One region of the Micromonospora sp. RL09-050-HVF-A genome, then DNA from elsewhere that is predicted to be linked to it. Evidence: riboswitches for the same ligand, from Rfam matches in the RefSeq annotation. Region 1 holds a riboswitch; each other region holds the start of a gene.
What was found. A riboswitch is a leader RNA that binds a small molecule or an ion and turns the genes downstream of it on or off. The one in region 1 is predicted to bind cyclic di-AMP.
Positions count from the first base shown of each region.

Region 2: it holds a riboswitch for cyclic di-AMP, as region 1 does, so the genes downstream of both, J7462_RS22570 (hypothetical protein) here and J7462_RS12090 (hypothetical protein) in region 1, are expected to answer to the same signal.
Region 3: it holds a riboswitch for cyclic di-AMP, as region 1 does, so the genes downstream of both, J7462_RS29895 (C39 family peptidase) here and J7462_RS12090 (hypothetical protein) in region 1, are expected to answer to the same signal.

Region 1 covers NZ_JAGKQP010000002.1:2,826,697-2,830,845, forward strand. The annotation lists gene J7462_RS12080 (AAA family ATPase) at 1-554, shown strand, start outside; gene J7462_RS12085 (cation diffusion facilitator family transporter) at 749-1,663, shown strand; cyclic di-AMP (ydaO/yuaA leader) riboswitch at 1,896-2,027, shown strand; gene J7462_RS12090 (hypothetical protein) at 2,031-3,092, shown strand; gene J7462_RS12095 (SRPBCC family protein) at 3,223-3,690, opposite strand; gene J7462_RS12100 (STAS domain-containing protein) at 3,789-4,149, opposite strand, start outside.
Region 2 covers NZ_JAGKQP010000002.1:5,085,697-5,089,845, forward strand. The annotation lists gene J7462_RS22560 (helix-turn-helix domain-containing protein) at 1-319, opposite strand, end outside; gene J7462_RS22565 (carbonic anhydrase) at 531-1,265, shown strand; gene J7462_RS22570 (hypothetical protein) at 1,331-2,356, opposite strand; cyclic di-AMP (ydaO/yuaA leader) riboswitch at 2,360-2,491, opposite strand; gene J7462_RS22575 (YibE/F family protein) at 2,658-4,001, opposite strand.
Region 3 covers NZ_JAGKQP010000002.1:6,823,716-6,827,864, forward strand. The annotation lists gene J7462_RS29885 (hypothetical protein) at 1-118, shown strand, start outside; gene J7462_RS29890 (hypothetical protein) at 245-1,006, shown strand; cyclic di-AMP (ydaO/yuaA leader) riboswitch at 1,375-1,519, shown strand; gene J7462_RS29895 (C39 family peptidase) at 1,746-2,642, shown strand; partial or broken gene J7462_RS29900 (CDP-glycerol glycerophosphotransferase family protein) at 2,875-4,149, opposite strand, start outside.

The sequences.
Region 1 (4,149 bases):
TCGCCTCCTGGACGGTGGTGGGTGATCCGGCGCAGACCGCCTGGACGGGCGACCAGCAGGAGTTGGACCGGGCCCGGGACCAGGCGCTGGGCCGGCGGCGGCGGCACCGGTTCACGCTCTCCACCAACTACCGCAACTCGGCGGAGATCTTCGCGGTGGCGGCGGCGGAGATCCGCCGGCTCTATCCCGACCTGGAGTTGCCGAGTGCGGTGCGGTCCACCGGGGTGGAGCCGGTGGCGCTGCACGTGCCGGCGGCGGAGCTGGCCCCGGCGACGGTGGACGCGGTGGACGCGGTGCTGGCCGAGGTGGCCGGGACGGTCGGCGTGATCACGCCGGTGCCGCGCCGCGACGAGGTCGCCGGCTGGTTGGGCGACCGGGGCGGGGCGCGGCTTCAGGTGGTGACGAGTCTCCAGGCCAAGGGCATGGAGTACGACGGGGTGGTGCTGGTCTGCCCCGGGGAGATCCGGGCCGATCCGGGCTCGGGGGTACGGACGCTCTACGTCGCGTTGTCCCGGGCCACCCAGCGCCTCACCACCATCGACCCCACCGGCTGAGCCACCGGCCCCGATCGGCCCGGCCCCTGGTCGAGGGCCACACCGAACGCTTCTGGGTCGTCGGCGACCCCGCTGTCGTGCTGGGTCGACGGCCCCTGCTGTCGCTCCTGGCCGAAGGCCCGGCTGTCACTTGCATACATAGCGATGTGAGCATAGATTGGATCGGGTCCGCAGCGGCGACGGAAGGTGTGGACGTGGGCGCAGGTCATGACCACAGTGCGACGGTCAGTAACGCCGCACACCGGCACCGCGGTCGGCTCTGGGCGGCTTTCGGACTGCTCGCCGTGTTCATGGTGGTCGAGGCGGTGGCCGCGTTCGGCACCGGCTCACTGGCCCTGCTCTCCGACGCCGGCCACATGTTCACCGACGTCCTCGGCATCGGGATGGCCCTGGCGGCGATCACCGCCACCCGGCGGGCCACGCAGGACCCGCAGCGCACCTTCGGCCTCTACCGGCTGGAGGTGCTCGCCGCGCTGGCCAACGCCGTCCTGCTCAGCGGGGTGGCGATCTACGTGCTGATCGAGGCGGTCCGCCGCTTCGGCGAGCCACCCGAGGTGCTGGCCGGCCCGATGCTGGTGGTGGCGGTGCTCGGCCTGCTCGCCAACCTCGTCGCGTTCGGCCTGCTGCGCGAGGGGGCCAAGGAGAGCATCAACCTGCGCGGGGCGTACCTGGAGGTGGTCGGCGACCTGCTCGGCTCCCTCGGCGTGATCGCGGCGGCGCTGCTGATCGCCGGCACCGGCTGGTGGTGGGCCGACCCGGTGGTCGCCGTGGCGATCGGCGTGTTCATCCTGCCCCGCACCTGGCGGCTCGGGCGGGCGGCGGTGCGCATCCTGGTGCAGGCCGCCCCGGAGCATCTCCCGGTGACCGCCGTACACGACCGGTTGACCGCCGTGCCCGGCGTCGCCGAGGTGCACGACCTGCACGTCTGGACGCTCACCTCCGGCATGGACGTCGCCTCGGCCCACCTCACCCTGGCCGGCGACGCCGAGGCCGGCACCGTGCTCGCCGCCGCCCGTGGTGCCCTGCGGGAGGACTTCCACATCGAGCACGCCACTCTTCAGATCGAGCCCCGAGCGACCCCCGGAGCATGCGGCCCGACCCACTGGTGACCCCGACTGCCGCCCTGCGGCCGGGCCGCCGCCCTGCCACCCGGCCGCCGTCTCGTGCCCGGTGGTCGGGCCCACTCTCCGGGAATCGCGCTGTAGATCAACGGCAATTTGCGCCGTTCACACCTTTTGGCAGTATTCACTCTCGTACCCTCAGTCACGAGGTAGGCAGCTGTCCCACGCGTACCGGTAGGCTCGGCTCCGGCCACCGCCAGGCGGCGCCCACCGGCGCCGGCAGTGGCCGCCGCCTAATCGCCCACCAGGGCGAACCGGGGAACCACGTTCCTGGGGTGCATCCGCGTCAGCGGTAGGGATCTTCCGTCCCGAACCCGTCAGCTAACCCGGTCGGCGGCTGACGGAAGGACATCACATGCACGTACGCACCACCACGCGACTACTGGCCGCAGTCGTCACGGCGCTCGCCCTGGGCGTGTCGTCCGCGCCGTTCAGCCCGGCCGTCGCCGCGCCCACCACCCGCCTCGCCGCCCCCGGCGACGACGAGGAGGGCGGCACCCCGGCCCTGCGCGACCAGCTCGACGCGGCCAGCAAGGGGTGGCTCGACGCGAAGACCGCCCTCGAGCGCTCCACCCGACGTCAGCAGGAGTTGGACGGCCAGCTCAAGGCCATCGAGGCCCAGCTGGTCACGCAGACCGGCAAGGTCGGCGAGATCGCCGGAGCGGCCTACCGCACCGGCCGCCTCGGGCCGATGTCCGCCCTGCTCAACAGCAACAGCCCCGGTGGCTTCATGGACCGCGCGTCGGCGTTGGAGACGGTCGCGGCCCGGGAGGACCAGGAACTGCGCAAGATGATCGAGACCCGGGACCAGGCCGCCCGGACCCGGGCCGCCGTCAGTCGGGAGATCACCGAGCAGCGCAAGCAGGTCGCCACCATGGGCAAGCGGAAGGATCAGGCCGAACGCGCGCTGGCCGTGGCCGCCGCCGACAAGCCGGCCCCCACCTCCTCCAACGACTCCGGCAGTTCGGAGGGCACGTCCAGCAGCAACGCCAAGGGGGCGCCCCGTAACTCCGACGGTTCCTGGCCGTCCGAGTCGTGCAGCGTCAACGACCCGACCCCGGCCAACGGCTGCATCACCCCGCGTACCCTCAACGCCCTCCAGCAGGCCAAGGCGGCCGGTTTCACCCGGTACGTCTCCTGCCACCGTCCCAGTGGTTCCGGTGAACACCCCAAGGGCCGCGCGTGCGACTTCGCCGCGCAGAAGAACGGCTTCGGCGGGGTGGCCAGCGGCGGCGACCGGACGTACGGCAACAACCTCGCCGCCTACTTCATCCGTAACGCCGACCGGCTCGGCGTGCTCTACGTGATCTGGTTCAAGCGGATCTGGCTGCCGAGCAGCGGCTGGAAGGCGTACAGCGGGGGCAACGGCGACCCGTCCAGCGACCACACCAACCACGTGCACCTGTCGATGTACTGAGCTGGCCCGGTGGCCCGTCCACGACGGGCCACCGGAACACCGCCGACAGCCAACCGGAAGACCGCCCGACGGGCCACCGGAACACCGCCCGACCGCAGGGTCGGGCCCGGTGTCGCAGGTCGGCCCCAGGTCAGCCGGCGGCAGACGGGTCGCCGGCCCGGCCGTCCAGCACCGCGCCGAGCCGGCTGGCCAGCCCGAGGTGAGCGGCGCGGGCCTGCCGGAAGGCGTACCCGAACAACGGTGCCGGCGCGGCGAGGGTGATCTCCACGTCGATCCGCAGCAGGTCACCCTCCGTCCGCAGCCGGGTGTGGTTGCGGACCGTGGTGCCCGGCTGCTGTCGGGCCACCGTCACGATCTCGTCGTCGCCGACCTGCAGGACATCCGCCTGATAGGTGACGGGAAACCGCAGCGGCCCCAACTCCAGCCGATCGGTGATCGCATAGCTGGCCAGGGCGCCCGGCCGGGCGGGCAACCGCCGCACCCGGACGATCAGGGGATGCAGTTCCTCCTGCCGGGACAGGTCGCTCAGCAAGGCCACCGCGTCCGCCTGTGCGCAGCGCGCCTGCACCGTGTAGCTGAAGCTCTCCCGCCGGACCACCGGGCCTCCTGACCGTCGTCGGTCGCACGATCGTGCCGCACCCGGGACGGACTGGCAACGTCCCAGGCCAGCGGGCTCAGGCGGGGCCGGTGGTGCGGTCAGGCGCCCGGCAGCACCTCGGGGGTGGCGGCACCGGCGAAGTATGGCTCCGGAGCGCCGAAGAGACCGAGCAGACCGGTGACCCAGAGCTGCCGGTGCACGAACCGGCTCGGTTCGGTGACGATCAACTTGACCCCACTGACCTCGGCGGTCTGGAACCCGGCGACCATCGCGCTGATCCCGACGGAGTCGATGAAGGTGACCAGTCGCATGTTGAGCTCGATCCGGGCGGGCCGGCCCTTGGCCAGCACCTCGGCGATCGCCTCACGTACCTCGTAGGCGGTGTCGACGTCGATCTCGCCACGAGGGGCGATCTCGATGACACCGGCCGGCAGGACCGACTTCACGATCGACAGGCTC
Region 2 (4,149 bases), 2.3 Mb from region 1:
ACGCCTGAGTCGGCGTGGTGGGGGTGAAGAGGGCGAGCAGGGCACCGACCTGGCGGTCGGCCTCGGCGGGGTGCCGGAAGTGACCGCTCGGGTCGATCGTGTACTCGTTGCGTCGGCCGACCCGGGTACGCCGCAGGTAGCCACCGGTCTCCAGGTCCGCCACGATGGCCTGGGCGGCCCGCTCGGTCACCCCGACCTCCTCGGCGACGTCCCGCAGCCGGGCGGTGGGGTTGCGGGCGATGGCGAGCAGCACGTGACCGTGGTTGGTGAGGAACGTCCAGTTCCGGGTGCTCCCGGTGCCGCCCGTCGTCGTCGCCATGACGTCATCGTATGGCCCGTACCTGGGAGGCCCGCCGTCGGCCGCCGGGTCGACCGTGGGCCTCGACCCCTGGTCGACATCGTGGCGACCAAAGCCTGAAACGTGGATCACGAAATCTTGACGTACCTTTCGCTGCGTGTGACCGTGGGAACACGGCCGTCGTCGCCGCCGGCCGGCGTGACCAGGTGCGATTCCGGACCGAGGTGAGGCAATGGCCCCGATCACTCCGACCCAGGCGCTGGCCGAACTACAGGCGGGCAACCGGCGTTTCGTCGCCGGGGAGCCCCACCACCCCAACCAGGGTGCCAGCCACCGGGCCGCCGTCGCCGACGGCCAGCATCCCTTCGCCGTCATCGTCGGCTGCTCCGACTCCCGGCTGGCCGCCGAGATCATCTTTGACCGGGGTCTGGGTGACCTCTTCGTGGTCCGGACCGCCGGGCACACCGCCGGGCCGGAGGTGCTCGGCAGCGTCGAGTACGCGGTGACGATCCTCGGCACCCCGCTGGTGGTGGTCCTCGGGCACGACTCCTGCGGGGCGGTGCAGGCGGCCCGGGAGGCGGCCCGTACCGGCACCCAGCCCCCGGGGCACCTCTACTCGGTGGTCGCCGCCGTCGGGCCGAGCCTGCGTCGCGCCGACCAGCAGGGAGTGCACGACATCGACGGGATCGTCGACATCCACATCGCGCAGACCGTCGAGGTGCTGCTCGGCAACTCCCCGGTGATCGCCGCCGAGGTGGCCGCCGGGCGGTGCGCGGTGGTCGGCATGTCCTACCGCCTCGCCGCCGGTGAGGTCCGCCAGGTCGCGCCGGCCCACGAGGCCGCCGCTCCCGCCACCCGGGCGGCTGCGCCCACCACCGCGGCGGCCGCTGCCGTCGTACCCGGGCCGGCCGTGCCGACGGGTGTCGACGCCGTGCCGACCGGCGAGCCCGCGGCCGTCCCCGGCTGAGGCGTACCACGCACGACGAAGGCCGCCCGGCTCAGCCGGGCGGCCTTCGTGCTGGTGAGGGCCGGCTACAGCAATGACACGTGGACGTGGTCGGTGTGGTTGGAGGGCCCGGAGTACGAACTCCAGCCGTTGGCCGGGAACCAGATCTGCCGGTTCCAGATCACGTAGTAGATGCCCAACCGGTCCGAGTTGCGGATCAGGAACGCGGCGAGGTTGTTGCCGTACATCCGGGTGTCGTTGTTGTGCCACGGGCTGAAGCCGCTCTTCTGCAACGACCAGTCGCACGCCTTGCCCTTGGGGTGCTCCCACGGCCCGCCGGGGCGGTAGCAGCCGACGAACCGGTTGAAGCCGGCCCGCTTGACCTCCTTGTACATGTGCAGCGTGCGCGGGGTGATGCAGCCGGACGTGGTGGGGTCGTTCTCGCTGCACGACTCGCCGCGCCAGTCGCCGTCGGCCGTCTGGCCCGGGGCGATCCGGGCGACCGGCGAGGTGGCGTCGACCAGGCCACCGGTGAAGCCCCGACCGCCGACCAGGGCGAGCGCCTTGTCGGCCTCGGTCTTCTTCTTGGCCATCAGGTTGGTCTGCTTCTGCTGCTCACGGACCTCGGTGTCGACGGCGAGCTTGGCCTGCTCGGCACGCTTCTTGACCTTGTTGACCTCGGCCAGCTTGCCGGCGTTGACCATGTTCAGCTCGTCCAGGGCGGCGGCCCGCCGGACGAAGGTGTCCGGGGCGTTGCTCTCCAGCAGCGCCGCGACCGCGCCGACCCGACCCGTCCGGTACGACTGGGCCGCGATCTCGTTGACCTGCGGAGCCAACGCCGCCAGCTCCTGCTCCGCCTTCTCCACCTCGATGGCGTACTCGAGTTGGCGCTTCTTGGACTTCTCCAGCCGGTTCTTCGCTGCCGAATACTCCCGGTTCGTCGCCTCGATGACGTCGGTGAGCAGCTTCGGCTCCTCGTCCTCCTCGTGCCCCGAGGGGGTGGGCGCGTTGGGTGCTGCCGCCGCGGGGGAGGCGGCGGGCCCGGCGACCAGCGCCAGGGCGGCGAGCACGGCCACCACCGGAGTCCACCAGTGGCGTAGGGGTGCCGTCACAGTTGTCCCTTCCGTCGACCGCCGACCGGGTTAGCTGACGGGTTCGGGACGGAAGTGGCCCCTACCGCTGGCGCGGATTCACCCCAGGTGCTCGGTTCCCCGGCTCGCCGTACGGCGATTGGGCGGTGGCACCGCTGGCTCCGGTGGGCGCCTTCGGCGGTGACCGGCAGCGAGGTTACCCGAGAGTCGTACCGGGGATCTACGGTCACAACCCGGCAAAATGCGTATTTTCCCGATAGCGAGGGGTAATCAGTGACGCGACCGACAGCCGCGACCTCACCTCCGGTCACACAGCGCAGTGTCACCATGCGGTGTCCGTGCTCCTTTCCGGGTCTGGCCACCGTGCGGGGGCCGGGGTGGACGGTTCGCCGTGCCGGGGGCCGCTCAGCGCCGCCAGCGCCTCGGCACGGTCGGGGGCGGGGCGTGGGGTGGGCGTCGGTCCGGTCGCGTCGGCGTCGGCGGGACCGCGCCCGGCGGTGACGACGAGCGCGGCCAATCCGGTGGTCAGCGGCACCGCCGCCACCAGCCCCAGGGTCGCCACCGCGCTGCGGACGATCTCCTGGGCCAGGAACTCGCTGGTCAGGATCTGGCTCACCGGCCGGCTGTCGGCGGTGAGCAGGAGCAGCAACGGCAACGAGGCCCCCGCGTACGCCAGCACGATCGTGTTGACCGTGGACGCGATGTGCGCCCGCCCGACCCGGGTCGCCGCCCGGTAGAGCTGCAACCGGGACAGCCCCGGATTGGCGTGCGCCAGCTCGGTGACGGTGGCCGACTGGGTGACCGTGACGTCGTCCAGGACGCCCAGCGAACCGATGATGATCCCGGCCAGCAGCAGTCCGTGCAGGTCCACGTCGCGCTGGTACATCGACAGCGTGGTGGCCTCCTCGCTGCCGTACCCGGTCAGATGGGTGGCGGCGGTGGCCAGCGTGCCCAGGACGCCGGTCAGCACCAGGCTGCCCAGCGTGCCGAGCACCGCCACCGAGGTCTGCGCGGTGACCCCGTGGGTCAGGTACAGCACCACGAACATGATCAGCGCGGCGCCGGTGACCGCGATCGGCAGCGGTGCGCCCCCGGCGGAGATGCCCGGCACCACGAAGGTCAACAGGATGGCGAAGCTCGCCCCGAGGCCGGCCAGGGCGGCCAGCCCGCGCAGCCGGCCGAACGCGACGATCGCCGCCGCGAACAGGGCGACCAGCCAGAGCAGCGGCATGCCCCGCTGGTGCTCGGCGATGTGGTAGCTGCTCACCGACGGGTCGGTGGGGTCGGCCAACGCGACCAGCACCACCTCGTCGCCGACCGCCACCGTCGGTGCCCCCGGCCCCGACGGGACCGGCGTCTCGACCTGCTCACCACTGTCCGGGCCCTGCCCGACGGTGACCGTCACCGTCCCGCACGGCCCGTCGGCCGCCCCCGACGGGCCGTCGGGGGTCTGCGGGGCGGGCGGGCACGGCTCGGTCACCACCCGGGTCACCGTGCCGTGGTAGCGGGGCACCTGCTCGCCCTGGTCGATCTTCGGGGTCTCCCCCGGCCAGAGCAGCAGCGTGGCGATCACCGTGACGACGATGAGCGGCACCACCGTCATGACGAGGATCCGCCGCACCCGGGGTGGGGTGGACGGAGCGGGACGGGTGTGGTCGGCGCCCATGTGCGAGTACTCCCAACGATCCGGGACGGGATACGTGTCAGCCGGCCAGCCGGTTCATCCACGGGCGGCGGGTCGTCGGACGATGGTAGCCAGCACCAGGTCGGGCCGCGCGGTTCACGTGCTGGTGGCAGGCCCCGCCACCGCTGCG
Region 3 (4,149 bases), 4.0 Mb from region 1:
GGCAGACCGGGTCGACGCCGTCGTGCCGGCCGGCGTCGCACGGAGCGCCCCGCCCCCGGCGCTGCCGGCCGGTCGAACACCCGTCGCCACCGCCCCCCGGGCACCCCCGGCGGGCTGACCGCCCACGCGGGGGCCGACCCACCCGCGACCGCCTCCGCCACGCACCACACCCGCACCGTCCGGCCGGATGTTCCCGCCGCCGGTACGGCCTCCTCTTCCGCATCCCGCCTGCGAGGTGTCGACCGTGAACACCGTGCTCTCCCAGTTCCTGATCGAGGTCCCGACCGCCACCGTGATCTGGTCCGCGCTGCTCGTCCTGGCGCTGACCGGGATCACCATCCTGGTGGCCCGGCCCGAGCGGGACCAACCGGCCGCCGCAGCCACTGCCGCCGCGCCGGCATCCGACGCCCCACCCCCCGTCGCCGACCTGCGTCGCTACGCGGAGGAGGTGGCCGTCGCCGCCTCCGGAGCCGCCCGGAGGGCCCGCCACCACCGCGTGGCCTGGCTGGCGGCCCACGACGCCCTGGAACGGGCCTGGCAGGCGTACGACGAGGCGGAGACGCTGGCCCGCCGGTTCACCGGTGCCCGGGCGCTGCCCAGCCCGCGTACTCCCCGCACGCCCGCCGAGTACGCCGGTCGGGAGCGGTGGCTGCACCAGGAGGCCGTGGCGGCGCACTGGCGGGGAGAGTTGTCGGTGGAGCGGCTGCGGGACGTCTTCGCGCACCGCGACGGTTGGGACCCGCGTCGGCACCCGGTCGAGCACGAGGTGATGCTGGCCCGCGCGGTCCGCGAGGACCGGCGTACGGCGTACCGGGCTGCGGTCGGGCGGGAACGGGCGGCGTGGCGGAACGCCGAACTGGCCGCCGAGGCGGCCCGGTCGCTGGCTGCCGAGGCACACGCGGCGGCGCAACGGTGGCGGCCGACCCGGGTCCCACTGCCCCGTCCGGCGACGTCCGCCACCCGCCCGGCCCCCGCCACCCGCTGGCGTCCGGCCCGGGTCGGCTGACCCGGCCGTCAGGTCGGCCGGCCGCTGGTTGGCGAAGCCGGACCGGTCGGCGGGTCGGCGGGTCGGCGGGACTGAATTGTTATCTGCGGGTTGTGGGTGCCGTCACTGCGGGTGGAAACCGGACACCTGGTCACAGTCGGTCACATCGACTGCGACGATCATCGGTGGTCGGTGCCCCGCCGTCCGGGTTTTCGCCTGGACGGGCCCGGGCGCTCCGACCGTCCCACGCGTGGCGGGTCAGTGCCCGAGTGCCCCGAAACTGACTCGTCCAGCCCATGTTTGTGCAGCTCAACGGGCTTGGCGAGGGGGGAAACCGGCCAGTAGTGTCGCTGCGGTCCGGTGCGGTTTCCGATCGCAAGAGGCGACGCCGTGCCGACCCGCTCAATCGTGCCAGTCACGAACCGGGGACCCACACGCACCACCTGGGGTGAATCTCCGGGCCACGGCCCGGGGTAGGGCGATCTTCCCGCCCGAATCCGTCAGCTAACCCGGTCGGCGGCAAAGGAAGGAGTTCCCTCCTCGTGCAGCATGACCCCACCCCCTCGGTAGTTCCTCCACCTCGGTGCCGGGGCACCGCCGGACCGTCGCGCCCGACGCGCTGACCCGGCTCTGTGCCCCGCCGCCCGGCCCCTGCCGGGCGAGCCGCCGATCCGCCCGGCCCCCCGTCGGGCGGTCCCTGCCGAACGAGCGGCGCAACACCCGATCCGCGCGTGGCGTGTCCGCCGCGTGCCGATGGGTTGTGCCCGCCGCCTCGCCCCGTGGAGGAACACCCTGTGAAGCACCACATGAAACGACAGCTCCGCCTACTGGGCACCCGACGCCCGTACCGGATGGTCGTCGGCTCGGCGGCGGTCCTCGTCCTGGCCGCCGGTGGCACCGCCCTGGCCGCCGGGGTCGACGACGCCCCGACCGACCAGCAGCGCGCCACCGCCGTGGCCGAGACCGCCCCCGCCTCGACGACGTCGCCAGCCGCGCCCAGGCCCGGGTCGCCGTCCCCGCCCCGACCAGCCCGTCGGCCACCCCCTCGGCCAGCCCGTCGGCGAGCGACGCCCCGTCGCCGCGCGTCACCCGGGCGAAGGCCAGGGCCACCGCCGACCCGGACCTGACCCGCAAGGCGGCCCCGAAGCCGCCGTCGTCGAAGGTCCTGCGCTACGACTACCAGGCCCAGACCACCTACTACTACTGCGGCCCGGCGGCGGTCCGCAACGCGCTCAGCGCGGCCGGCATCGAGCGCGGCCAGGACGACCTCGCCGCCCTGTTGGGCACCACCGAGATGGGCACCAACTCGGCCGAGGACACCACCCGGGTGCTCAACGCCGTGGTCAAGGGTGACCCGTACCGGACCAGGATGTTCGCCGGCACGCCGAGCGACGCGCAGATCGACCGGCTGCGGGCCGACGTGGTCACGGCGGTCGCCGACAAGCGGGCCGTGGTCGCGAACGTGGCCGGGGACGCCACCGACCTCGACGGCGGCTGGCACTCCTTCCCCGGCGGCCACTACATCGCCGCCGTGGGCTACCGGGACAACGGTCGTACCGTGCGGATCGCCGACTCGGCCGACCCGTCGCTGCCGGCCTACTGGGTCAGCGTGACCACCCTGGCGAACTGGATCGCCACCCGGGGCTACTCCGCCTGACCGAGCCACCCCACCCGCCCCGGCCGCCCGACCACGGGTGGCCGGGGCGGTTCGCTGTCCCCGGGTCGACCCGGCCGGCCGGACGAAGATCGTGCTCGAACATGGTTGTAGTGGCCTCCTGCGAGAAGGCCACTACAACATGGATCGAGCACGATCTTGCCGACGGAGGCGGGTGCGGGCGGAGGCGGGTGCGGGCGCGAGCGGGTGTGGGCGGAGGCGGGTGCGGGTCAGGCGTGGGGGGAGAGGGGGCGGCGGGGGCACGGGGGGTCGGCGGGGCCCAGCCCGGTTCCAGCTCGCGGCGGGCCGCGGCCAGAAAACCCTCGGCGTACGCGTCGGCGGGGAAGTCGCCCAGGTAACGGCGGCGGGTCTGCCAGCGGGCCGCCGCCAACGGGTCGGTGTCCAGCAGCCCGGTCAGCACCTCGTCCAGGTTGGCCATGTCCCGGCGCAGCACGTAACCGGAGCGGGCCAGCGGGAACCGGTCCAGGAACTCGTCGCCGTCGACGCCCAGGTCGGTCACCGCGTACGGCTTGCCGGAGTAGAGGTAGTCGGAGATGACCCCGGAGACGTCGGAGACCAGCGCGTCGGAGCGGTTGACGCACTCGGTCAGGCTCAGCTCGCGGCTGGCCGCCGCCCCCCACAGGTGCTGCCGGCCGGTGCGGGTCCGGTCGGCGGCGAGCAGTTCGGTGAGCCGGGCCAACTGCCGGGCCGAGGCCGGATTCTGCCCGGTGTACGGGTGGGCGCGCAGGATCACCGTGGCCCCCCGGTCGAGCAGCCGGCGCAGCAGCGGCTCGGCCACCGGCAGCGAGCAGTAGTTGGCGTCGGCGTGGTGGCCGGTCCAGGTGGGGGTGTAGAGCACGGTCGGGGCGGTCAGCGGGCGGGCCTCCCGGCGTACCTCGATGGCCTCGACCTGCGGGCGGCCGACCACGACGAACTTCTCGGCGGGGATCTCCACCCCGGCCCGCGCGTACCGCTCGATCGCCGCCGGACCGGCCACGAAGATCTTGTCGAAGATGGCCGAGACCGGGTTGGCGCTGGGGGCCTTGTCGCTGTCGCCGTGGTGCAGCTGCACGTGGGTGAGCTGGGTGAACCGGATGCAGTGACTGTTCTTCGCCCCGTGGTTGACATAGAACGCCACCCGCAGGCTGGGCACCAGCGCCTCGTCCATCGCCTTGAGGGTGGGGCAGTAGACCACCGGGGCGCTCGTCGCGGCGGCGATCGTGGGCAGGAACTCCGGCTCCCGCAGCAGCACCAGGAACGGCCGGCCGAGCCGCTCCAGGTAGGGCAGCCACATGGTGACCTGGTATTCCGAGCCGGGTGGGGCGGAGAAGTAGAGCAGGAACTCCGGCTGGTGCGCGCGCAGCGCCCGGGTCACCGGGCCGCCCCCGCCCGACGGCCGGAACCGCCGCCGGGCCAGGTCCAGGCCGACCGCACCGCAGCCGGCCGCGACCACCAGCACGACGACCAGCGCCAGCACGGCAGGCAGGGCGAACGCGGCGGCCACCGCCAC